DNA from 4 places in the Herbidospora sp. NBRC 101105 genome. Region 2 is predicted to be linked to each of the others. Evidence: riboswitches for the same ligand, from Rfam matches in the RefSeq annotation. Region 2 holds a riboswitch; each other region holds the start of a gene.
The links. Region 2 has a riboswitch for cyclic di-AMP ahead of QSK34_RS08925 (CHAP domain-containing protein). Riboswitches for the same ligand answer to the same signal wherever they lie in the genome.
Positions count from the first base shown of each region.

Region 1: it holds a riboswitch for cyclic di-AMP, as region 2 does, so the genes downstream of both, QSK34_RS15900 (C40 family peptidase) here and QSK34_RS08925 (CHAP domain-containing protein) in region 2, are expected to answer to the same signal.
Region 3: it holds a riboswitch for cyclic di-AMP, as region 2 does, so the genes downstream of both, QSK34_RS02755 (C40 family peptidase) here and QSK34_RS08925 (CHAP domain-containing protein) in region 2, are expected to answer to the same signal.
Region 4: it holds a riboswitch for cyclic di-AMP, as region 2 does, so the genes downstream of both, QSK34_RS29565 (coiled-coil domain-containing protein) here and QSK34_RS08925 (CHAP domain-containing protein) in region 2, are expected to answer to the same signal.

Region 1 is NZ_BSSX01000003.1:428,050-433,377, reverse strand. Features, by position in the region: gene QSK34_RS15915 (RDD family protein) at 1-243, opposite strand, end outside; gene QSK34_RS15910 (RDD family protein) at 431-1,600, opposite strand; gene QSK34_RS15905 (amino-acid N-acetyltransferase) at 1,800-2,309, opposite strand; cyclic di-AMP (ydaO/yuaA leader) riboswitch at 2,487-2,637, shown strand; gene QSK34_RS15900 (C40 family peptidase) at 2,640-3,611, shown strand; gene QSK34_RS15895 (LuxR C-terminal-related transcriptional regulator) at 3,608-3,823, opposite strand; gene lysX (bifunctional lysylphosphatidylglycerol synthetase/lysine--tRNA ligase LysX) at 3,993-5,328, opposite strand, start outside.
Region 2 is NZ_BSSX01000001.1:2,007,253-2,012,580, reverse strand. Features, by position in the region: gene QSK34_RS08945 (TetR/AcrR family transcriptional regulator) at 1-95, opposite strand, end outside; gene QSK34_RS08940 (ATP-binding cassette domain-containing protein) at 153-1,079, shown strand; gene QSK34_RS08935 (ABC transporter permease) at 1,183-1,971, shown strand; gene QSK34_RS08930 (SRPBCC family protein) at 1,982-2,716, shown strand; gene QSK34_RS08925 (CHAP domain-containing protein) at 2,726-3,376, opposite strand; cyclic di-AMP (ydaO/yuaA leader) riboswitch at 3,437-3,641, opposite strand; gene QSK34_RS08920 (serine hydrolase domain-containing protein) at 3,761-5,104, opposite strand; gene recD2 (SF1B family DNA helicase RecD2) at 5,135-5,328, shown strand, end outside.
Region 3 is NZ_BSSX01000001.1:599,530-604,857, forward strand. Features, by position in the region: gene QSK34_RS02735 (GNAT family N-acetyltransferase) at 1-320, opposite strand, end outside; gene QSK34_RS02740 (hypothetical protein) at 348-557, opposite strand; gene QSK34_RS02745 (NYN domain-containing protein) at 727-2,043, shown strand; gene QSK34_RS02750 (C40 family peptidase) at 2,181-3,122, shown strand; cyclic di-AMP (ydaO/yuaA leader) riboswitch at 3,376-3,536, shown strand; gene QSK34_RS02755 (C40 family peptidase) at 3,631-4,161, shown strand; gene QSK34_RS02760 (gluzincin family metallopeptidase) at 4,243-5,022, shown strand; gene QSK34_RS02765 (M48 family metallopeptidase) at 5,019-5,328, shown strand, end outside.
Region 4 is NZ_BSSX01000007.1:612,866-618,193, reverse strand. Features, by position in the region: gene QSK34_RS29585 (ion channel protein) at 1-990, shown strand, start outside; gene QSK34_RS29580 (TIGR03086 family metal-binding protein) at 1,050-1,622, shown strand; gene QSK34_RS37970 (50S ribosomal protein bL37) at 1,635-1,712, opposite strand; gene QSK34_RS29575 (DeoR/GlpR family DNA-binding transcription regulator) at 1,811-2,587, shown strand; gene QSK34_RS29570 (galactose-1-phosphate uridylyltransferase) at 2,584-3,600, shown strand; cyclic di-AMP (ydaO/yuaA leader) riboswitch at 3,675-3,812, shown strand; gene QSK34_RS29565 (coiled-coil domain-containing protein) at 3,865-4,788, shown strand.

The DNA of each region.
Region 1 (5,328 bases), on a different contig from region 2:
GTGCGGCGTGCCATATGCGGGGGCGGCGTCATAACCCTGCGGTGCGCCATATCCCTGCGCACCCTGGGGCGCACCATATCCACCCTGGGGCGGGTATCCACCCTGAGGGGGGTATCCGCCGCCCTGCTGCGGCGGCGGGTAACCGCCCTGCGGCGGGTAACCCTGGGGCGGGGGGTAACCGCCTTGCTGCGGCGGCGGGACGGAACCATATGGGTTCTGACCGGGGGGCGGTTCCGGGTGCATTGGTTACCTCTCGTCACTTCTAAGTGGGGACATGAGTGTTCATGGTCCCACGGCACGCTAGCACCAACCGCTTACCGCTTTAGGAAGTTATTTCGGATAGAACGGACCGAACACGCTGTGTACATGAAACGGGGCCGATGGCGCGATCCATCGACCCCGGGCACCGTTAGTTCGATGCGCTATGTCACTACTTGACCTTGACGACGATCGTATTCGCCACCTTGTCATGAAGCGCCTGCTGCAGAGGCTTGTCCCAGAGCAGCCACAGAACGTTCAGGAGCGAGAACAGGCCCGCCACAAGGTTGATGATGGGGCCCACCACCGGAACAATCGCCAACGCGCGGATGAACTGCGGGCCGTACATGACGGCCGCGCGCTTGCCGGCGGTCTCGACGGAAAGTCCGGGCGTCGAGAGGGCGCCGCCCACCGGAATGACGCGGATTCCCATGACGATCTTTCCGAGGGTCTGTCCGCGCGACTTCAGCATGAAGAACTCGTAGGCGAACCAGGCCGTGGCGCTCACGAGCGTGATCAGGATCGTCGCGAGGGTGAAACCGCTGCCCTCAAGTGACGTCAGGTCGTCGGGGTTGAACGACGGCTGCGTGACCACCAGGGCCGTGATGGCGAACGACAACACGGCGAACACGACGCCGATGATGAGGCCGTCGACGATGCGGGCCACGAGCCGCTGCCACCAGTCGGCGAGGGGGGCCGGCACACCCGGGGGAAGGGCGTGGGCCGGGTAGCCGGGGTTGTAGGCGGGGGCGGAGTACTGCTGCTGGCCGTAGGTGCCCTGGGGCTGGCCGGGGTAGCCGGGCTGCTGCTGGTAGGACGGGGCCTGCTGCTGGCCGTAGCCCTGCTGGGGCTGCTGGCCGTATCCCGGCTGCTGCTGCCCATAGCCGGGCTGCTCGCCGTAGCCCTGCTGCGGCTGCTGGCCGTAACCCGGCTGCTGACCGTAGCCCTGCTGAGGCTGCTGCCCATAACCAGGCTGCTGGCCGTATCCGGGCTGCTGCTGACCGTAGCCGGGCTGCTCGCCGTAGCCCTGCTGCGGCTGCTGTCCATATCCAGGCTGCTGCCCGTAGCCCTGCTGAGACTGCTGCCCGTAACCAGGCTGCTGGCCGTAACCGGGCTGCTGTCCATAGCCGGGCTGCTGCTGCCCGTAGCCCTGCTGAGACTGCTGGCCGTAACCGGACTGCTGGCCGTAGCCCTGCTGCGGGTATCCCTGCTGGGGCTGCTGGCCGTATCCCTGCTGCCCCTGCTGGCCCTGCTGGGCGTAGGGGTCGTAGCCCTGTTGCTGCTGGCCGTAGACGGGCTGCTGGCCGGTGCCCCCGGTGGGGTTGCGGCTCACGATCGTCATGTCCGGGTCATAGTCCTGCGCGGGCTTGTCCTGGCCTTGCTGCCCTTCACGGTCGTCCGGGCGGTATGGCGGCTGGGCGCTCACCGTGTCACCTCACTTCGAGTACGCATGCGGTACACGTGAGACACGCACGCTTGACATAGCCAAAAGTATCGATAGCCGGATCTACAGTCACCTTCCCGGCCCGTTATGACCACCGTCAAGCACGCGGTTCCAAGTGCAGGATCATGCGTGTATTGCCCAAAGTGTTGGGTTTCACATGTTCAAGATCGAGGAATTCCGCGACGCCTTCGTCGTAGGAGGCGAGCAGTTCGGCGTACACCTCGGGAGAGACGGGGGTGCCGTTGATCTCCCGGAAGCCGTGGCGTTCGAAGAACGGGACCTCGAAGGTGAGGCAGAAGACGCGGCGCACCCCGAGTTCGCGCGCGGTCGCTATGAGGGCCCCGACGATCTCGTGGCCGATGCCCATGCCGCGGCAGGCCGGGTCGACCGCGACGGTGCGGATCTCGGCCAGGTCCTCCCACAACACGTGGAGCGCGCCGCAGCCCACCACCGCGCCGTCGAGCTCGGCCACCCAGAACTCCTGGACGTCCTCATAGAGCGTGACGGTGCTCTTCTTGAGCAGCCGGGGACCCGACCCGGAGTAGGAGTCGACGAACCGGCGGATCGCCCGGACGTCGGGGGTACGCGCGCGGCGGACCTTGACCATGCAAGGACCTTAACGGTCTCGCACAAATCGACGAAGCTCCCGGTCACACGTGGCGACCGAAACCCCCGTGGTCACCTGGGTTACAGTGGTCTCTTGCGTGATCTGTCCGTGATTGTTCGGTTGTCGAACCTAGACAGAAATCGCAGTTCCGGTTGAGCACGAACATGACGTGCACTAATGTCCAGGCGGCCGAGTCCTCCGCCTGAGGCGGAGGAGCCGGGGAACCACCCGGGCCGCCTCCGCGCGGCCCGACGGGGTGAATCCGCAAGGTAGGGCTGCTTCCGTCCGAACCCGTCAGCTAACCCGGCAGGCCCTCTGGAAGGAGCATGGTTGTTTCGTCGAACCGTCCGCAGGGTCGTGTTCGTGGGCTCGGCGCTGGCCCTCATCACCATCTGCGCCCCGGTGGTCTCCGCCACCGCCGACCCCGAGCCCACGCTGAAAGAGCTCACCGCCGAGGTCGAGAAGCTGCACGAGGAGATCGAGTCGCTCACCGAGCAGTACAACGGTGAGCGCGTCAGGCTCGACGAGGCCAAGCGCTCGGCCGCGGCGGCCAAGAAGACGCTCGACACCAGTGAGGCCGACCTGGAGGCCCGCCGCAAGCGCGCGATGGTGTTCGCCACCAACGCCTACATGACCGGCGGCGCCAGCGGGATCTCGCTGATGAACGCCCCCAACCCCGACGCCTACATGGACGTCGCCTCCACGACCTACGCGCTCCAGTTGCAGAGCGGCGAGGAGGTCGTCCAGCTCACCAAGGCGCGCAAGGCCGCCGAGCGGGCGCGCGTCAGCGCCAAGGCCCGCCAGGACGAGGTGAGCAAGCTCATCAAGAGCCTCGACAAGCGCGAGAACACGATCCGCGGCCTGATCAAGAAGACCGAGAGCCGGCTGTACGCCCAGGTCGCCGGCCAGGTGTCGGTGGCGAAGCGCCTGAGCCTGCCGGTCGTCGGCGACGGCAAGGCCGCCCAGGCGGTCAGGTGGGCGCTCACCCAGCAGCTCAAGCCCTACGTGTGGGGCGCCGAAGGACCCAACTCCTACGACTGCTCCGGCCTCATCATGGCGGCCTACGCCACGGTCGGCATCAGCATCCCCCACTACACCGGCAGCCAGTGGACGGCGGGCACGCACGTCTCACGCGAGGACATGCGCCCGGGCGACCTGGTGTTCTTCTACAACGACCTGCACCATGTGGGCCTCTACATCGGAGGGGGCTACATGATCCACGCTCCTCGCACGGGTGACGTCGTGCGGGTCGCGGCGATCGGCAACAGGCCGTTCGCGGGTGCCGTGAGGATCGCCGACTAAATCAAACGCCGTCGGGCCGCCCATGCGACGGCCTCGATGGCGGTGGCGACGCCGATGCGGTCGCAGATGCCGCGCAGCCGACGACGAACCGTCCGGCCGCTGACATCAAGGCTTCGCCCGACACGGTCGACGGTCACGCCCTTGGCCAGTTCGGCCAGCAGCAGCAACTCGTCGTCGGTCAGGCCGACGCGCTCGGTCTCGGAAACTGACATCGTGAGCCCCTCTCCCACGACGGATGATTCTCGCCACCCCTCAGGGAAGGTAAACGTCGGGGAGAAAGGACGTCAAGCAGCGGTATTGACACGCTCAGGCGTATGTGAACGCCTGGTAACACAAGGCCCCCACGTTCCGTGGGGGCCTCACCTGCTGCTGAACGCGAAATCAATGGCTGGGGCGTACCAGCGGGAACAGGATTGTTTCGCGAATGTTTTTTCCTGTGAAGGCCATGATCATGCGGTCGATGCCCGCTCCCATACCGCCTGTGGGGGGCATCGCGTATTCCAGGGCCTGCAGGAAGTCCTCGTCGAGCTGCATCGCCTCGGCGTCGCCGCCGGCCGCCAGGATCGACTGCTCGGTGAGGCGGCGGCGCTGCTCGATCGGGTCGACCAGCTCCGAGTAGGCGGTGCCGAGCTCGGTGCCGAAGCCGATCAGGTCCCACTTCTCGGTCAGCAGCGGATTCTCCCGGTGCTGACGGGTCAGCGGGGAGGTCTCCAGCGGATAGTCCATCACGAACGTGGGCTGGACGAGGGTGTGCTCGACGAGCGCCTCGAAGATCTCCTGCACGAGCTTGCCCTGGCCCCATTTCGGGTCCCAGTGGATCTCGCGCCGGTCGGCCAGCTTCCGCAGCGCCTCAAGCGGCGTCTCGGTGGTGATCTCCTCGCCGAGGGCCTGGGAGACCGAGCCGTAGAGGGTGATGCGCGGCCACTCGGCCAGGCCGAGGTCGATCTCCTGGTCGCCGTGGCGGACGACGCTGGTGCCGAGCGCGGCCACGACGGCCTTCTGGTACATGCGCTGGGTCAGGTCGGCCATGTCGTTGTAGTCGAGGTAGGTGCCGTAGGCCTCGAGCATGGTGAACTCGGGGTTGTGGGTCGAGTCGGCGCCCTCGTTGCGGAAGTTGCGGTTGATCTCGAAGACCTTCTCGATGCCGCCGACGACCAGCCGCTTGAGGTAGAGCTCGATCGCGATGCGAAGGTAGAGCTCCATGTCGTAGGCGTTGATGTGGGTCTTGAACGGCCGGGCCGCCGCGCCGCCGTGGATCGGCTGCAGCATCGGCGTCTCGACCTCGAGGTAGCCCTCTTCGTGCCAGAAGTCGCGCACCGCGCGCACGGTGGCGCTGCGGATGTGGGCCATCTTGCGGGCCTCGTCGTTGACGATGAGGTCGACGTAGCGCAGCCGGACGCGGGCCTCGGGGTCGCTGAGGCCGGCGTGCTTCTCGGGCAGCGGGCGCAGGCACTTGGCGGTGATCGCCCACGAGTCGGCCATGATCGACAGCTCGCCGCGCTTGGAGGTGATGACCTCGCCCGTGATGCCGACGTGGTCGCCCAGGTCGACGTCGCGCTTCCAGGCCGCCAGCGACTCTTCGCCGAGCCGGTCGAGCGACAACATGATCTGGAGGTCGCCCGAGCCGTCGCGGATGGTCGCGAAGCAGAGCTTGCCGCCGATCCGGGAGAGCATCACGCGACCGGCCACGCCGACGGTCTCGCCGGTCGCGGCGCCC
Region 2 (5,328 bases):
TTGCGGGGGGCGCGCTCGCGGGCGCGGGACGGGTCGCGCCACAGCAGCGCGAGGGTGCGCGCGGGGTCGCCTCGTCCGATGTATTCGGTCGTCATGATGCCGCTCAGCGTACTCGGGCGCTTAACCGTAGGCTGTACGGTACGCTGTACGGCATGACGTACACGATAGAGGCGCACGGGCTCGTCAAGCGCTACGGCGCGCGGGCCGCCCTCGACGGGTTCGACCTGGCCGTCCCGGAGGGGACGGTCCACGGCCTGCTCGGCCCCAACGGGGCGGGCAAGACCACCGCGGTGCGGGTGCTCACCACGCTGCTGCGCCCCGACGCCGGCACCGCGCGGGTGGCCGGGTTCGACGTGACCCGCGACGGCGGCCGGGTGCGCCGCCGCATCGGCCTGGTCGGGCAGCACGCCGCCCTGGATGAGGCCCTGTCGGGCCGGGCCAACCTGGAGATGTTCGGCCGCCTGTCCCACCTGCGCCCCAGGGCCGCCCGGCTCCGGGCCGGGGAGCTGCTCGACCGGTTCGGGCTGGGCGACACCGGCCGCAAGGCGGTCAAGGACTATTCGGGCGGCATGCGCCGCCGCCTGGACCTGGCGGCCGGGCTGATCCTGTCGCCGCCGGTGCTGTTCCTCGACGAGCCGACCACGGGCCTGGACCCGCGCGGCCGCGCGGAGGTGTGGGCGGCCGTCCGCGCTTTGGTCGCCGACGGCACCACCGTGCTGCTGACCACGCAGTACCTGGAGGAGGCCGACCAGCTCGCCCACCGCATCACCGTCGTCAACGAGGGCCGCCAGGTCGCCGAGGGCAGCCCGGAGGAGCTGAAGAAGACCGTCGGCGGCGACCGGGTGGAGGTCGTCGTGCACGACCCGGCGGACCTCCCGGCCGCCGCGGCCCTGCTCGGCCCCGCCGCCGAGACCGACCCCGACACCCGGCGCGTCAGCGCGCCGGCCCCCGACCGCATGGCGACCCTGAGCGCGGTCGTCCACGACCTGGCGGCGAGCGGCATCGCCGCCGACGACGTCGCGATCCGCCGGCCCACCCTCGACGAGGTGTTCCTGCACCTCACCCGGGGTGCGGCGTGACAATCCCCTTCCGTTACGGCTCCGCCCACCCTGCCCCGCCCGCCGCCGCCGGCGCCCGCCGTATCCGGCGCCGACCGGCCGCGCCCGCCCCGAGGAGTCACGCGTGAACCGACTGACCTGGGCCCTCGCCGACGGCTGGACCGTCACCCGGCGTGAGGTCACCCACTGGACCGCCAACCCCGGCCAGCTCGTCGCGGGGCTGCTGTTCCCCGTCATGGTGCTGCTGCTGTTCGGCTACCTGCTGGGCGGCGGCATCGCGGTGCCCGGCGGCGACTACCGCGAGTTCCTGATGCCCGGCATGTTCGCGATGACGATGGTCTTCGGCCTGGAGGGCACCTTCACCGCGATCGGCAACGACGTCACCAAGGGCGTGACCGACCGGTTCCGGTCGCTGCCGATGGCCTCCTCGGCGGTGGTGTCGGGCCGGGCGGCGGCCGACATGCTCACCACGGTGTTGTCGCTGACGGTGCTGATCGTCAGCGGCCTGGCCGTCGGCTGGAGCGCCCGCAACGGGTTCGGCGACGCGCTGGCGGCCGTCGGGCTGCTGTTGTGGTTGCGCTTCGCGCTGTTGTGGGCGGGGATCTGGCTCGGGCTGAAGATCCGCAACCCGGAGGCGGTGATGGCCCTGCAGATCCTGGTGTGGCCGATCGGCTTCCTGTCCAACGCCATCACCTCCCCGGCGACGATGCCGGGCTGGCTGGGCGTGATCGCCGACTGGAACCCGCTGTCGTCGACGGCGGCGGCGGCCCGGGAGCTGTTCGGCAACCCCGGCTGGGCCAACGACACCTGGGCGGCGGCGCACGCGCTCGAACTGGCGCTGGCCTGGCCGCTGGTCATCACGGCGATCTTCGCGCCGCTCTCGGTGAGGGCCTACCGGAACCTGTCTCGCTAGGCTGAGCCGCATGGCACACGAGTTCGAGGTCCGTGAGGAAATCGTCCTGCCCGCCACGACCGAGGAGGTGTGGGAGGCGATCGCGACCGGGCCGGGCGTCGACTCGTGGTTCATGGGAGCCAACGACTTCGAACCCGGGGTCGGGGGCGCGGGCCGTCAGACGGTCGCCGGGTTCACCACCCACGCCACCGTGACCGGCTGGGAGCCGGGCGAGCGGCTGGCGTTCACGACCGACACGGCGGCCGACGGGTCGTTCATGGCGTTCGAATACCTGCTGGAGGGCCGGTCGGGCGGCAGCACGGTGTTGCGGTTCGTGCACTCGGGGCTGCTGACCGGCGACTGGGAGGACCAGTACGACGCGCTGTCGGTGGGCGACGGTCTCTACCTGCGCAAGCTGGAGGCCTACCTGCGGCACTTCCCGGGCGTGACCGCCGACTACGCGTTGTTCGAGATCGGCCGCCCCACCCCCGATGCCGCGAGGGTGTGGGCGGCCTTTCTCGACGCCTTCTCTCTGGGGCAGCCACCGGAGAAGGGCCGCGTCGCGGTGCCCGGCCTGAACCCCGACGACGCGCAGGTCGTGTTCGCCGAGGCGGGGTTCCTGTGCGTGGTGACCGCGACGTCGCTGATCACGCTCGTCCACGGCTACCGCGACGCCGTCGTCGCGGAGCACCACGCCTTTCCGGGGGAGATCGCCAGGCCGCTGGCGGAGAGCGCCTGGCGGGCCTGGCTGGGGGAGAACTTCTAGGCCGTGGGGTCAGGCCGTGTAGACGGGGTAGCCGTATCCGACGACGTCGGCGGTCTGCCGCTCGCGGACCTCGACCACGCCGTTGCCGGTGTTGCCCTCCACGGTCTCGATGGTGCCGTCGCCGTTGTCCTTGATGACGAAGCCGACGTGCTGGATGTCGTGGATGTCCTTTCCGCCGTTCCAGTCGAAGAACACGACCGCGCCGGGGGCCGGGACGGTGCCCCAGCGGTTGTTCTCGGCGAACCACTCGGCGTGGCGGACGGTGTAGGCGTCCTCGCCGAGCACCGGGCTGATGCCCAGCTGGTTGCCGACCCAGCTGACGAACATGTCGCACCAGGGGGCGTTGGCGTAGCCGTAGCGGGTTCCGCCGTCACGGGCGATGGTCTCGGCCGCGCGCTCGGAGTTCATGTACCAGTGGTGGAACTTGGTGCCGCCGCCGTACATGTTCTCGCTCGTGCCGACCTGGCTGGTGGCGAGGTTGAGCACCTGCTGGGCGCTGACCTTGGGCAGTCCCTTGGCGACCTCCAGCAGAGGGCTGTAGGCCAGGGTGACTCCCTCGGGTGCCGTCCCCGCGGGGGCGGCGGCCTCGGCGTTGGCGACGGCGTTGGGGGTCAGGTCGACAGCGGCGACGGTGCCGCCGGTGACCAGGGCCGCCGTCATCAGACCGGTTGCCAGGACAGCGCGGATTCCAGGTTTGGGGGCTCGCATGGGTGGGGTTGACTCCTTGCTTCCATGCGCCTACCGGGTTAGCTGACGGACTCGGGCGTGGAAGCCGCCCTACGGCCTGTCGTTGAGGGGCAGACAGGCCGATTCACCCCAGAGGACCCGGTGGGTGTGCGTGGTGATCGGGAGAGTCAGGTGATCACCGGGTCCTCGCTGGTTCCCCGGTTCCGCGCGGGGCGCGCGGATTCGGCGATCTCTAGTTGTCTTCCTTCGGCGGCTGACCTGCGGTTACGTAGGTCACACCGCCTCGAGTTCCCCAGAAGGTAGTACAAAGCCCAGAATCGGTCAAACTTGGACAATCAACACATTGTGGGGGTAACGTCAGCGCCAGCCCTCCGGGTCGACCCCGCCGGGCACCGGTCCGGGCGGCCCATAGGGCTCGCGGGTGAACACGAAGGTGTTGAGATCGAGGTGTACGCCCTCGCCGGTGCGGACCACCCGAAGCGTCTCGCCGGCGTAGTAACCGTCCAGGCCCAGCCAGGTTCCGTCGGCGAGCGCGGCGAACCGGGAGGCGCGCCCGGTCTCGCCGACCGGCGTCAGGGCCAGGCCCCGGCCGGGCAGGGCCCGCAGGACGTAGGCGGCCGGCCCCCAGTACCAGGGGCCGGTCAGGGCCAGCAGGTCGTCGTCGACCGGGGCGGGCCGCCATTCGGCCGGCAGCGCGGGTTCGTGCTCGTCGAGGATGTCGAGCAGGTCGCCGGTCAGGGCGTTGCCCTTGACGCCGCTGGTGGTGTTGGCCAGGAACAGCACGCCCACGCCGTCGGACGGGTCGGCCCACACGGTGGCCAGGAAACCGGGCATCGAGCCGGTGTGCCCGGCCAGGCGGCGGCCGTTGTGGCGGCGCAGCTGCAGGCCCAGGCCGTAGCCGGAGGTCCACGACGGGCCGTCTTCGACGGTGGCCGGTTCGCGCATCTCGGCCATCGTGGCCGGGCGCAGGACGCCGGCGCCGTCGCCGCCGACGAAGATCGCCCACCGGGCCAGGTCGGCCGGGGTGCACCACATCTGCCCGGCGGGGGCCAGCGCGACCGCGTCGTGCTCGGGCTCGGGCAGCAGCACGTCGGCCCACGGGTGCACGGCGTATCCGGTGGCGTGCGGGACCCGGGGCCGCTCGGTCGTGTCGCGCATGCCCAGCGGGATCAGCACCTCGTCGTGGACGGCCTGCGCCCACCCCCGGCCCCGGACGCGCGCCACCACCTCGCCGAGGAACCCGAACCCGAGGTTGGAGTAGTGGAAGCGGCGGCCGGGCCGGTGACGGCCGGTCATCGCGTCGAGCATGCCGACCAGCTCGGGCATCGGAACCCCGGGCGTGCGCTCCCACCACGGGCCGGGCGGCTCGGCGGTCAGCCCGCCGGTGTGCGAGAGCAGCTGGGCGATCGTCACCTCGCCGGCGGGCGTGCCGGGCAGGTGCTTCTCCAGCGGGTCGAGCAGGTCCAGCAGCCCCTCGTCGCGCAGCCGCATGATCATGACGGCGACCATGCTCTTGGTGATCGACCCGACCCGGAACTGCGTGGAGGCCGTCGGCGGGCCCTCGCCCACGCGTCCCCGGTAGCCCGACCAGACCAGCTCGCCGCCGCGGATCACCGCGACCGCCAGAGCGGGGATGCGGGAGGCGGCCTGCTCGGTGGCCACCCGTAGCGCGAGGGCCCGCGCCGTACTCTCCAAGACCATGGGGCCAGGCTATGGTCTACGCTCTGGCGCGTGGAATCGGGCTCGGTGATCGAATGCGTTCTCGAACGGATCACTTTCGCCAGTGAGGAGACCGGCTACACCATCGCGCGCGTGGCCACCGAACGGTCCGGCCCCGACCTGCTGACGGTGGTGGGCCCGCTGCTGGGCGCGCAGCCGGGCGAGTCGCTGCGGCTGACCGGCCGCTGGACCTCCCATCCCCGCTA
Region 3 (5,328 bases), 1.4 Mb from region 2:
TGGTCGGGGTGGAAGACGTATCCGACCTCGCCCTGGAGGTGTTCGCGGCTGCGCCAGAACAGGAGGGCCTCGCCGATCAGCTCGCCGGTCTCCCGGAGGGTGACCGCCAGGCACAACGCCTGCCCCTCGTCGGTGAGCTCGGCGGTGGCCGCCTTGTCGGTCAGCACGGTGCGCACCTGTACGAGATCGCGCGGCTCCCAGTAGAGGAACCGGGCGACGTCGGGGCGGGAGTAGAAGGAGTGGAGGGCGGTCAGGTCGTCGGGGGTGAACAGCCGCAGGACCAGGCGGGAGGTCTCGATCGGGAGCGCGGGTCGGAGCATCCGGGCAGATTAAACCGGACGAACGCCTCAGGCGAGTTCTTTTTCCCGGTGGGCGGCCAGCAGTGTGGCCTCGGCGGTCAGGGCGGTCAGGAGGGCGCGATGGCGCTGGAGCTCGCCGTCGAAGCGCTGGGCGGCCGGGCCGGTCCACTTGGGGAAGGTGCGCAGCGCCCAGACGGGGTCGAGCACCTCTTCCATCTCGGCCGCCAGCCGGCGCAGATGGTCACTCGCGATCGTCACGCCCGCCATTGTGACATCCCGTGAGGAGATCTTGACGTAACGTGAGCGATTTATGAGACAAGTGGTTCGTGTCCTACTTGCTCCCCGTTCACGTCGCTGAACGTGATGTAGTGGACTCGCAGAGCCGTACCCTTGAATGAACGACCAGGACAGGAAGAGAGCAGCAGGGATGAGTTCAGCCGGAGAGGGCCTGTCTCGTCCCCTGCCCGAGCAGGTGCGAACACACGTCGTCGAACTGGCGGCCCAGGTGCTCGGGACGATGCCCGCCGCGGGCGTGCCCGCGCCGCTGCGCGCCGTGGCCAGGTTCGAGCCGCGCAAGCGGGCCCGGCTGGGGTCGGCGCCGATAGCGGCCCAGCTCGAGAACGACAAGAAGTTCCGGGAACTGGTCGCCGAGTCGCTCACCCAGGCCTGGCCCGAACTGGTCGCCTCGCTCGCCGAGGAGACGATTCCGCCCGCCGCCGAGCCCGTGCTGGTCGCGGCGGCAGCCTATCTGACCCGGCCGCCCGGGTGGGCCTCGATGGTCGAACTGGCGCGCGAAGACCTCGACCAGGCCGCCGCCCTCGACAGCCAGCGCGAGCAGGCCGAAGGGCGGCTCAAGGAGCAGCTCGCCCAGCAGCGCACCGCCGCCAAGGAGGAGATCGACCGGGTCCGCGAGCAGCTCAGAGCGGCCCGCGCCGAGAACACCGACCTGCGCCGCAAACTCCACGACGCCCGCGAGCGGGCCAAGGCCGCCGAGCAGCGGGCCGGCGAGCTCGAGGCCGCCACGGCCGACGCCCGCGCCCGGATCGCCGGGGCCGGGGCCGCCGCCGAGACCGAGGTGCGCCGCCTCAAGGAGCGCCTGGCCGAGGCCGAGCGGCACCTGGAGGCCAGCCGCCGCGCCGCCCGCGAGGGCCGGTCGGTGGAGGACGCCCGCATCCGCGTGCTCATGGACGCCCTCGAAGACGCCGCCAAGGGCCTGCGCAAGGAACTGGCCCTGCCGACCACGATCAGCCGGCCGGCCGACTACGTGACCGCCGTCAGCGGCACCGCCCCGTCGGTGCGCGACGTGCCGGCCCGCGCGCTGGCCGACGACGACCCGCAACTGCTCGACCAGCTCCTCGCGATACCGAACCTCCACCTGATCATCGACGGCTACAACGTGACCAAGTCGGGTTACGGCACGCTCACCCTCGCCGACCAGCGGCAGCGCCTGCTGACCGGGCTCGGCGGGCTGGCCGTCCAGGTGCGGGTGGAGATCACGTGCGTGTTCGACGGCGCCGAGCTCGACGGCCCGGTCCAGGTGTCGGCGCCCCGGGGGGTGCGGGTGGCGTTCAGCGCGCCCGGTCAGATAGCCGACGACCTCATCCGGCAGATGGTCCAGATCGAGCCGCCGGGCCGCGCCATCGCGGTGGTGTCGTCCGACCGCGAGGTCGCGGTCTCTGTCCGGAAGATGGGCGCTCGTCCGGTTCCTTCCATATTGCTCCTCCGCCGCCTTGGCCGTGCGTGATCACGTCGTCGCCCCACGTGATGACCTGCGCGAATACCGGCGAATCGGTTGAGGGTACATGATCGCCTGAGTAAAGTCCCGACCCAGGTCTGTCCGGTATGGAGGGGGTTTCGGGCGTGCGTGGGCGGGTACCGGCCGTGGCTGGTTTTGCGGCGTTCGTTCTGCTTCTTCCGATCACGGGGGCGGCGGCCGATCCCAAGCCGACCATCCCCCAGGCCAAGGCCAAGCTCGCGAAGCTGAACAAGCAGGCCGACCAGTTGGTCGAGGAGTACAACCAGGCCAACGAGAAGTACAAGAAGTCGAAGAAGCAGTACGACCTGATCAACGCCGGCTTCAAGAAGCAGAACGTGAAGGTCGAGACGCTCCGGGCGGGCGTGGTGGGCCTGGCGGTCTCCAGCTACCAGACGGGCGACATCCGCAGCCTCTCGGGCATGTTCGGCACCGCGGCCCCCCAGAACGCCCTCAGCGGCATGGCGATCATCAACCAGCTCGCCACCAGCCGCCAGCTCCGGCTCACCGAGTTCGAGGACGCCATCGCGGGCCTGAAGCAGCAGCGCGACCAGCGCAAGGCGGCCTTCGAGGAGGCCGCCGAGGTCCGCGCCGACCTGGCGGCCAAGAAGAAGAAGACCGACAAGATGGTCGACGAGCAGATGAAGCTGCTCCGCGAGCTGGGCGCCTTCAACCCGGGCAACCCGCAGAGCACCGGCCAGGTCTACAACGGCCCCGCCTCCGGCAACGCCCGCGCCGCCCTCGACTTCGCCTTCGCCCAGATCGGCAAGCCCTACCAGTACGGCGGCACCGGCCCCGGCGCCTGGGACTGCTCCGGGCTCGTCCAGGCCGCCTGGCGGGCCGGCGGCGTGAGCCTGCCGCGCACCAGCTACGAGCAGTGGGCCTGGGGCAAGAACCGCCAGGTGCCGATCAGCGACCTCCAGGCCGGAGATCTGGTCTGGCACAGCGGTTTCGGACACGTCGGCCTCTACACCGGACAGGGCTCGGTCGTGCACGCGCCGCAGACCGGCGACGTGGTGAAGATCACCCCTCTTGCGCAGTACAACCCCGACAAGGCCGTTCGTCCCTAGCGTGTCGTATGGGGCTTTTTTCGGGTTCTGTGACAAGGGGTGTGACCAGAGTCACATCACCCTCCTAAATCCCGCGATATGCAGGCGTTTTCGAATAGCGCCGGAGTTTATCTGATCTTTATCTTCTGCCAAAACTTTGCCGACTTATGGCGGAGTCGGTAACTTCTGGCTTCGCGACGAGCAAGCCATGCCGTCCGCGGACAGTCCGGCGCGTAGCCGCCGATGTCTTAATAAAGATCCATGTGTCGCACGTCACGCGACACAGCCGAATCCATGCAGCCAGGAGGCATGGAGCCGGGGACCCAAAAGGTTCCCCAGCGGAGCCAGGGGTGAATCGGTGAGAATTCCGCGCCGTAGGGCTACTTCCCTGCCCGAATCCGTCAGCTAACCCGGTAGGCATCAGAGGAAGATCCAAGGAGCAATCCTGTCCACAACCCCCGCATGCCTGTCCCGCATCGCCCGCCTCTCCCTTGGCGGCGTCACGCTCACGGCCTCGGTCGGAGCGGTCGTGGCGCCTCCCGCGCGGGCCGATGAGGTGACGGTCACCGTCACGAGGAACACCACGGCGGTCCCGGCCTCGGGAGAGGCGGCGCCCGCCGCTCCCTCGGCCGCGAAGACCCAGGCCAAGAGCAGGTCCGCCAAGCGCGTCAAGAAGCTCAGCAAGGCCCAGCGCCAGCGGGTCCAGGCGAGCAAGGCGGTGGCCGTCGCGAAGAAGCAGATCGGCGACCCCTACCGGTGGGGCGCCACCGGTCCCGGCGCGTTCGACTGTTCCGGCCTGGTCCAGTTCGCCTGGCGCAAGGCGGGCGTCAAACTGCCCCGTACCACCTGGTCGCAGAAGAGCTCGGTGAAGAAGAAGATCAGCTGGAAGGCGATGCAGCCGGGCGATCTCGTGTTCACCAGCGGCGGCGGCCACGTGGGCATCTACGTCGGCCACGGCAAGATGATCCACTCCCCGAACTCCGGTTCGCGGGTGCGGATCGACAAGCTGGACACCTACCGCAAGCGCACCTTCGTGGGCGCGGTCCGGCCCGGGATCTAGACACCCCCGGCGAAGTACCGATCGGCCCCGTCCGCCTCCTTCCCGGCGGGCGGGGCCGCGGTGTTTGTACCATCCGTTGGCATGCGGTTCCTGGTGACGGTCAGTGTGCTGCTGGCCGTCCTGTCCGCCGGGCAACCCCCGAAGGTCCTGTACGGCCAGAGCTGGCCCGTCGCCGTCCACGGTCAGCATGTCCACGTGCTGGCGGCCGACCGGCGTTTCCCCGGGCTGGCCGGGGAGGCCGACCGGGCCGCCGAGGCCGTGGCGCGGGTGTGGGGCGCGCCGGTGACCGCCACCGTCCTGGCGCCCGCCACGACCGAGCGGGCCGCCGAGATCGCCCGTCCCGCCCCGGTGACCGGCATGGCCGCCCTGGCGGGCCCCGGCTTCGTGGTGATCGAGCCGCACGGCTGGGCCTCGCTCTCGGCCCAGGGGAGAGTGATCGTGCTCGCCCACGAGCTCACCCACGTCGCCACCGGGGCCGCGACCCGGCCCGACATGCCCGTCTGGCTCGTGGAGGGCTACGCCGACTACGTCGGCTACCGTGACAGCGGGCTGCCGACAGGGGTGGTGGCCGCCGAGCTCGCCGCCGACCGGCGGGCGCCACGGGAGCTGCCGACACGAGACGACTTCCGCGCGGGGGGCGCGCGGGTCCCGCAGGCCTACCAGGAGGCCTGGCTCGCCTGCCGCTACATCGCCGAGCGCTACGGCGAGGCCGCGCTGACCGCCCTCTACCGGGCGGCCCAGGCCGATCCGGCCACGGCGCTGCGGCGCACGCTGGGCGTCGGCGAGGCCGAGCTGACCGCGGCCTGGCGCGACTACGTGATACGAAGTGTTCCGGAGGCGGAGTGGAACGTACGGGGATGAAGGCCGCGGCCGTGGCCTTGGCGGGGCTCGGGGTGGCGATCGCCGCGGTGGTGGCGGTGACCACGCCGTGGCACGCGCTCGCCGCCGGCGCGCCCGAGGTGCGGCCCGATCCGGTCCGCGACTTCGGGGCCGCCGAGATCGCCCGCGCCGAGGCCTTCGACGCCGCCACCAGCCTGCCGTCCTACCTGTCGCTCGCCGTCACGCTCGTGATCGCGGGGGTGCTCGTCGCCACCCCGCTGGGGGCCCGGCTGATCGACCGGCTCCGGGGCCCCTGGTGGCTGCGGGCGCTGCTCGCGGTGGCCGGGA
Region 4 (5,328 bases), on a different contig from region 2:
CCGGCCACCGAGGGGCTGGTGGCGCCGCCGATGCCGCCCCGGGTGCTGCCGGGAGTGCTGGTGGCGGTGATCGTCACCCTTTCCTGCGGGGTGAGCCTGGGGCCGGAGAACCCCATCACCGCCGTCAACGTGGCCCTCGCCTTCGCCGCGGGCCGGAGACTGTTCCCGCAGGCCGACGGCGTGGTCTGGGTGGGGATCGGCGCGGCCGGGACCGTCGGCGCCCTGTTCGGCACGCCGCTCGCCGCCGCGCTGCTCATGTCGGAGCTGCCGCTGGGCAGACCGGAGACGCCGCTCTGGGACAGACTCTTCGCGCCGCTGCTGGCGGCCTCCGCCGGGGCGCTGACCACAGTGGCCCTCTCCGGCCGGACGCTGTACATGAAGGTGCCCGGCTACCCCGGGTTCCGGCTCGCCGACCTGGTCTCGGGGCCGGTCATCGCGCTCGTCGGCGCGGGTCTGGGGCTGCTGGTGGTCTATGCGTTTCCGTACGCCCATGCCGCCTTCCACCGCATCCCCCATCCGGTGCTCATGGTCACGGCGGGCGGGGTCGTCCTCGGCGGCCTGGGGATCATCGGCGGCGAGGTGTCCATGTTCAAGGGGCTGACGCAGGCCGGTGAGCTGCTGCGCGGCCACGCCGCCACCGGGACGGTGATCCTGGTCCTCCTGGTCAAGCTGGTCGCGCTGACCGTGGCGGCGGCCTGCGGGTTCCGGGGCGGGCGCATCTTCCCGGCCGTCTTCATGGGGATCGCCCTGGGCGTGGCCGCCAACGCGTTGGTCCCGGCGGTGCCGCCGGCCCTGGCGCTGACCGCGGGGGTGCTGGGGTTCGTGCTGGCGATCACGCAGCACGGCTGGCTGAGCCTGTTCATCTCCGTGGCCGTCGTCGGGGACACGGCGCTGATTCCCGTGGCGTGCGTGACGATTCTGCCCGCATGGTTGCTGGTGACGGGCAAGAAACAGATGGTCGTCCCAGCGCACATGCCAGGAATGCCCTAAATTGTCACTTTGGTCCGGAGCCCCATGACGTGGGCTCGTGTTCGGGTTACCGTCGAATTGTGACGATCGGAATCGAGGACGCCTACCGCCGGGCCCTGGACGCCTTCGGTATGCGCGTCCACCTCATCAAGCCCGGCCAGTGGGACCTCCCGACGCCGTGTGTCGACTGGGACGTGCATGCCCTGGTGAACCACCTGGTGTACGAATCTCTCTGGGCGCCCGAACTGCTCGCCGGCCGCAGCCCGGCCGAGATCGGCGACGTCTTCGACGGCGACCTCATCGGCGACGACGCCGTCAAGGCGTTCGACTTCGCCGCGCACGCCGCCGTCACCGCCGCCTCGGCGGAGGGCGTGCTCGACCGCACCGTGCACCTGTCGTTCGGAGACGTGCCGGGACGCGAGTACGTCACCGAACTGTTCGCCGACGCCCTGATCCACACGTGGGACCTGTCGAACGCCATCGGCGTGGCCGACCGGCTCGACCCGGAGCTCGTCTCGCTCTGCGCCGACTGGTTCGCCGGCTGCGAGGAGGGTTACCGCAGCTCGGGCATCATCGGCGGGCACGTGCCGGTGCCGGAGAACGCCGACGCGCAGACGCGGCTGCTGGCCGCCTGGGGACGCCGGGCCTCCTGACGGGGCCTCCGGCTAACGGCCCGTGGGCCGCTTGCCGTGGTTGGCCTTCTTCTTGCGGCGGGCCTTGGACTTGCGCTGTCGTTTACCCATTGGCCCACTGTGCGCCTCGTGCGAGCACCTGTCCACCTCCCATGTTCCAACATTTTCTATGCGATGATTTGTTGGAACATGTTTGAGAGGGGGAGCTGATGCTGGCCCAGCAGAGGCAACAGGCGATCCTCGAACGGGTCCGGCGCACGGGCGGGGTGCGGGTCGCCGACCTCGTCCGCGACCTGGGCGTCTCCGACATGACGATCCGCCGCGACCTCGAGGCGCTGGCCGATCGCGGTCTGATCGAGAAGGTGCACGGCGGCGCCACCGTCGCCGGGCCGGGGTCGACCGAGGAGCCCGGGTTCGCCGCCAAGTCGGTGCGGCAGCAGCCCGAGAAGGAGGCCATCTCCCGCGCCGCCGCCCACCTGGTCCGGCCGGGCAGCGCGGTCGCCCTGTCGGCCGGCACCACGACCTGGACCTTCGCCCACCACCTCGTCGACGTGCCCGACCTGACCCTCATCACCAACTCGGTCCGGGTGGCCGAGGTGTTCCATCGGTCCGGGCGGCCCGGCCAGACGGTCGTGCTGGTGGGAGGCGTGCGCACGCCGTCCGACGCCCTCGTCGGGCCGATCGCGGTGCAGGCGATCAGGTCGCTCAACGTCGACACGCTCGTCCTCGGGGTGCACGGCATGAACGCGCGGGCCGGATTCACCACCCCCAACCTGCTGGAGGCCGAGACCGACCGCGAGCTGGTGGCCGCCGCGCAGCAGCTCGTGGTGCTGGCCGACCACACCAAGTGGGGCACCGTCGGCATCTCCACCATCGCCCGGCTCGACCGGGCCGATGTTCTCGTCACCGATTCCGGCCTGGACAAGGAGGCGCGCGACGAACTGGCCGGCCACGTCGGCGAGCTGATCGTCGCCGAACCCGCATGAACCGCCATCTGACCCACCTGGCCGACGGCCGGGAGCTCATCTACTTCGACCTCCACGAGCGCGACCACTCCGCCAAGGACCTGCGCGACCTGCCGCCCCGGCCCGACCCCTCGGAGCTGCGGCACGACCCGGTGCTCGACGAGTGGGTGGCCGTCGCCGGCCACCGGCAGACCCGCACCCATCTCCCCCCGCCCGAGGAGTGCCCCCTCTGCCCCGGCCGCCCCTGGTCGGAGATCCCCTCGGCCTACGACGTGGCCGTGTTCGAGAACCGGTTCCCCTCGTTCAGCGGGCCCATCGGGCGCTGCGAGGTGGTCTGCTTCACCGACGACCACGACGCCTCGTTCGCCGGCCTGAGCGACGAGCGGGCCGGGCTGGTGATGGACGCCTGGGTCGACCGCACCCGCGAGCTGTCCGCGCTCGACGGGGTGGAGCAGGTGTTCTGCTTCGAGAACCGGGGCGCCGAAATCGGTATCACTCTCCCCCATCCGCACGGGCAGATCTATGCGTATCCCTATGTGACACCCCGCACCCAGCGGATGCTCACCGTCGCCCGGCCCGGCTCGCTCGCGGCCGTGGTGGCGGAGGAGCGTGCCGGGGAGCGGGTGGTCGCCGCGAACGACCACTGGACGGCCTTCGTGCCGAGGGCCGCCCGGTATCCGTTCGAGGTGCACCTCTATCCCCACCGGCAGGCGCCCGACCTGCCCTCGCTCACTCCCGAGGAGCGGGCGGCGTTCGGGCCGCTCTACACCGGGGTGCTGCGGGCCCTCGACGGGTTGTTCGGGGTCCGTATGCCGTATGTGGCCGCCTGGCACCAGGCGCCGGTTCGCTGGGGAAGGGAGGTGGCGTACGTGCACATGGAGCTCTTCAGCATCAGGAGGGCGCCGGAGAAGCTGAAGTACCTGGCAGGTAGCGAATCCGGTATGGGAGCGTTCGTCAACGACGTGCGGCCCGAGGAGGCGGCCTCTATGCTCAGGGCTGCATCGGGAAAGATGGGGCGCCAGATCACGGATTGATCTCCGTATGGTCGCAACTTTAAGTAGCACTTGCCTCGTCTTTACCATTACTATCCACACGAACCCGCCGAGACCTCGGCGGACTGCCTAATCCCGGGCGTGTCGCCCGGGAGCCGGGGACCCACCAGAACCTGGGGTGCAGGCGCGATCGAGCGCCCGGGCTTCTCCGCCCGAATCCGTCAGCTAACCCGGCCGGCGCAAGGAGAGGAGTGGGCGCTGCCCGCCACGACGCACCGACGCAACCGCCGGTTGTTCCTCCTTCCGGTGGCGGCCCTGGTGGCCGCTTTCTGCGCCGCGCTGGTGCCCGGCCCCGCCGTCGCGGCCCCCAAGCCCGACGCCGACAAACTGCGCAAGCAGCTGTCGAGCCTGGAGAAGAAGGTCAACTCGCTGATCGCGCAGTACCACGCGGCGCGCGACGACCTCGCCAAGGCCAAGACGGCGTCCAAGGCCGCCCAGGAGAAGCTGGAGAAGGCGCACGCCGACTTCGCGGCGGCCCAGCGCGAGATGGCCCGGCTGGCCGGGCTCAGCTACCAGTCGGTCCCCGGCAACGGCGGGATCGTGCTGCCGCCCGGCATGGGCATGTCGCCGCTCGCGATGCAGCTCGGCAACGAGCAGGCCGCGATCGTGCGCAACTACAAGCAGAAGGAGCAGGCGCGGGCGCAGGCGGCGGCCGAGGCCAAGGGCCTGATCGCCGAGATCGACAAGAAGTCCAAGGACATCGAGAGGCGCCGCGTGGAGGCGGAGGACCTCATCGACGACATCAAGGACCGGCTCGACGACCTGATCCCGATCGGCCCCGGCAAGCTCGCCAACGGCGGCTGGGCCCCGCAGCTGCCGACCGGCGCCGACAACATCACCGCCCGCACCCGCCTCATGCGCGAGGAGGCCAAGGCGGCCTTCAAGCTGAACAACTCGATCGGCTGCTTCCGCGTCGACACCATGGGCGAGCACCCGCTCGGCCGCGCCTGCGACTTCATGATGACGACCGGCGGCGCGATGGCCACGGGTTCGGCCAAGATCCTCGGCGACCAGCTCGCCGAGTGGGCCCTGAAGAACCGCACCAAGCTCGGCGTGAAGTACGTCATCTGGCGGCAGCGCATCAACAGCGGCACCGGCTGGCGCTTCATGAGCAACCGCGGTGGCAACACCGCCAACCACTACGACCACGTTCACATCTCGATGTTCTGAGCCCCGACCCCACCGGCCGGCCCGCCCTGACCCCGCGAGCCGACCGCGCACGACTCCCCCGCCCGCCCCGGCGCCGAGCCCGCGATCGACCCATCGCGAACCCGGCCCGCACCCGCCATGAACCGACCCCCCGGATGGCTGGAACCGCGTCAGACCCCCGCGAAACGGCCGCCCCGCCCAGGGAGTTCTCAGGCAGAAGCACTACCCTGACCCCAAAACCCCCACAAAGCTCATCGAACCCCCCGTAAGCTCTCAAAGACCAACTGCCCCACCCCACGATCACGCGGGTGTGCGCGCCCTGCCCCCGCGGTGCGCACGCCCGCGTGATCATCCTTCGGAACCCGAAGTAAGTGATCACCTACAGAAGCGCCCGAAGGTTTACCCGGATTCGATAACGATCATGTTTCGGCATTTATCCGGGCGCTGGTTACACGCACGTGAATTCTGCTGCAAAGAACCGTCGCCCGGACGGGTGCACGAGCCCCCCAACTGGAGCCCCAACCGCCTCCCACCAGGAAAGTCGCCCGCCGCACCGTGTTT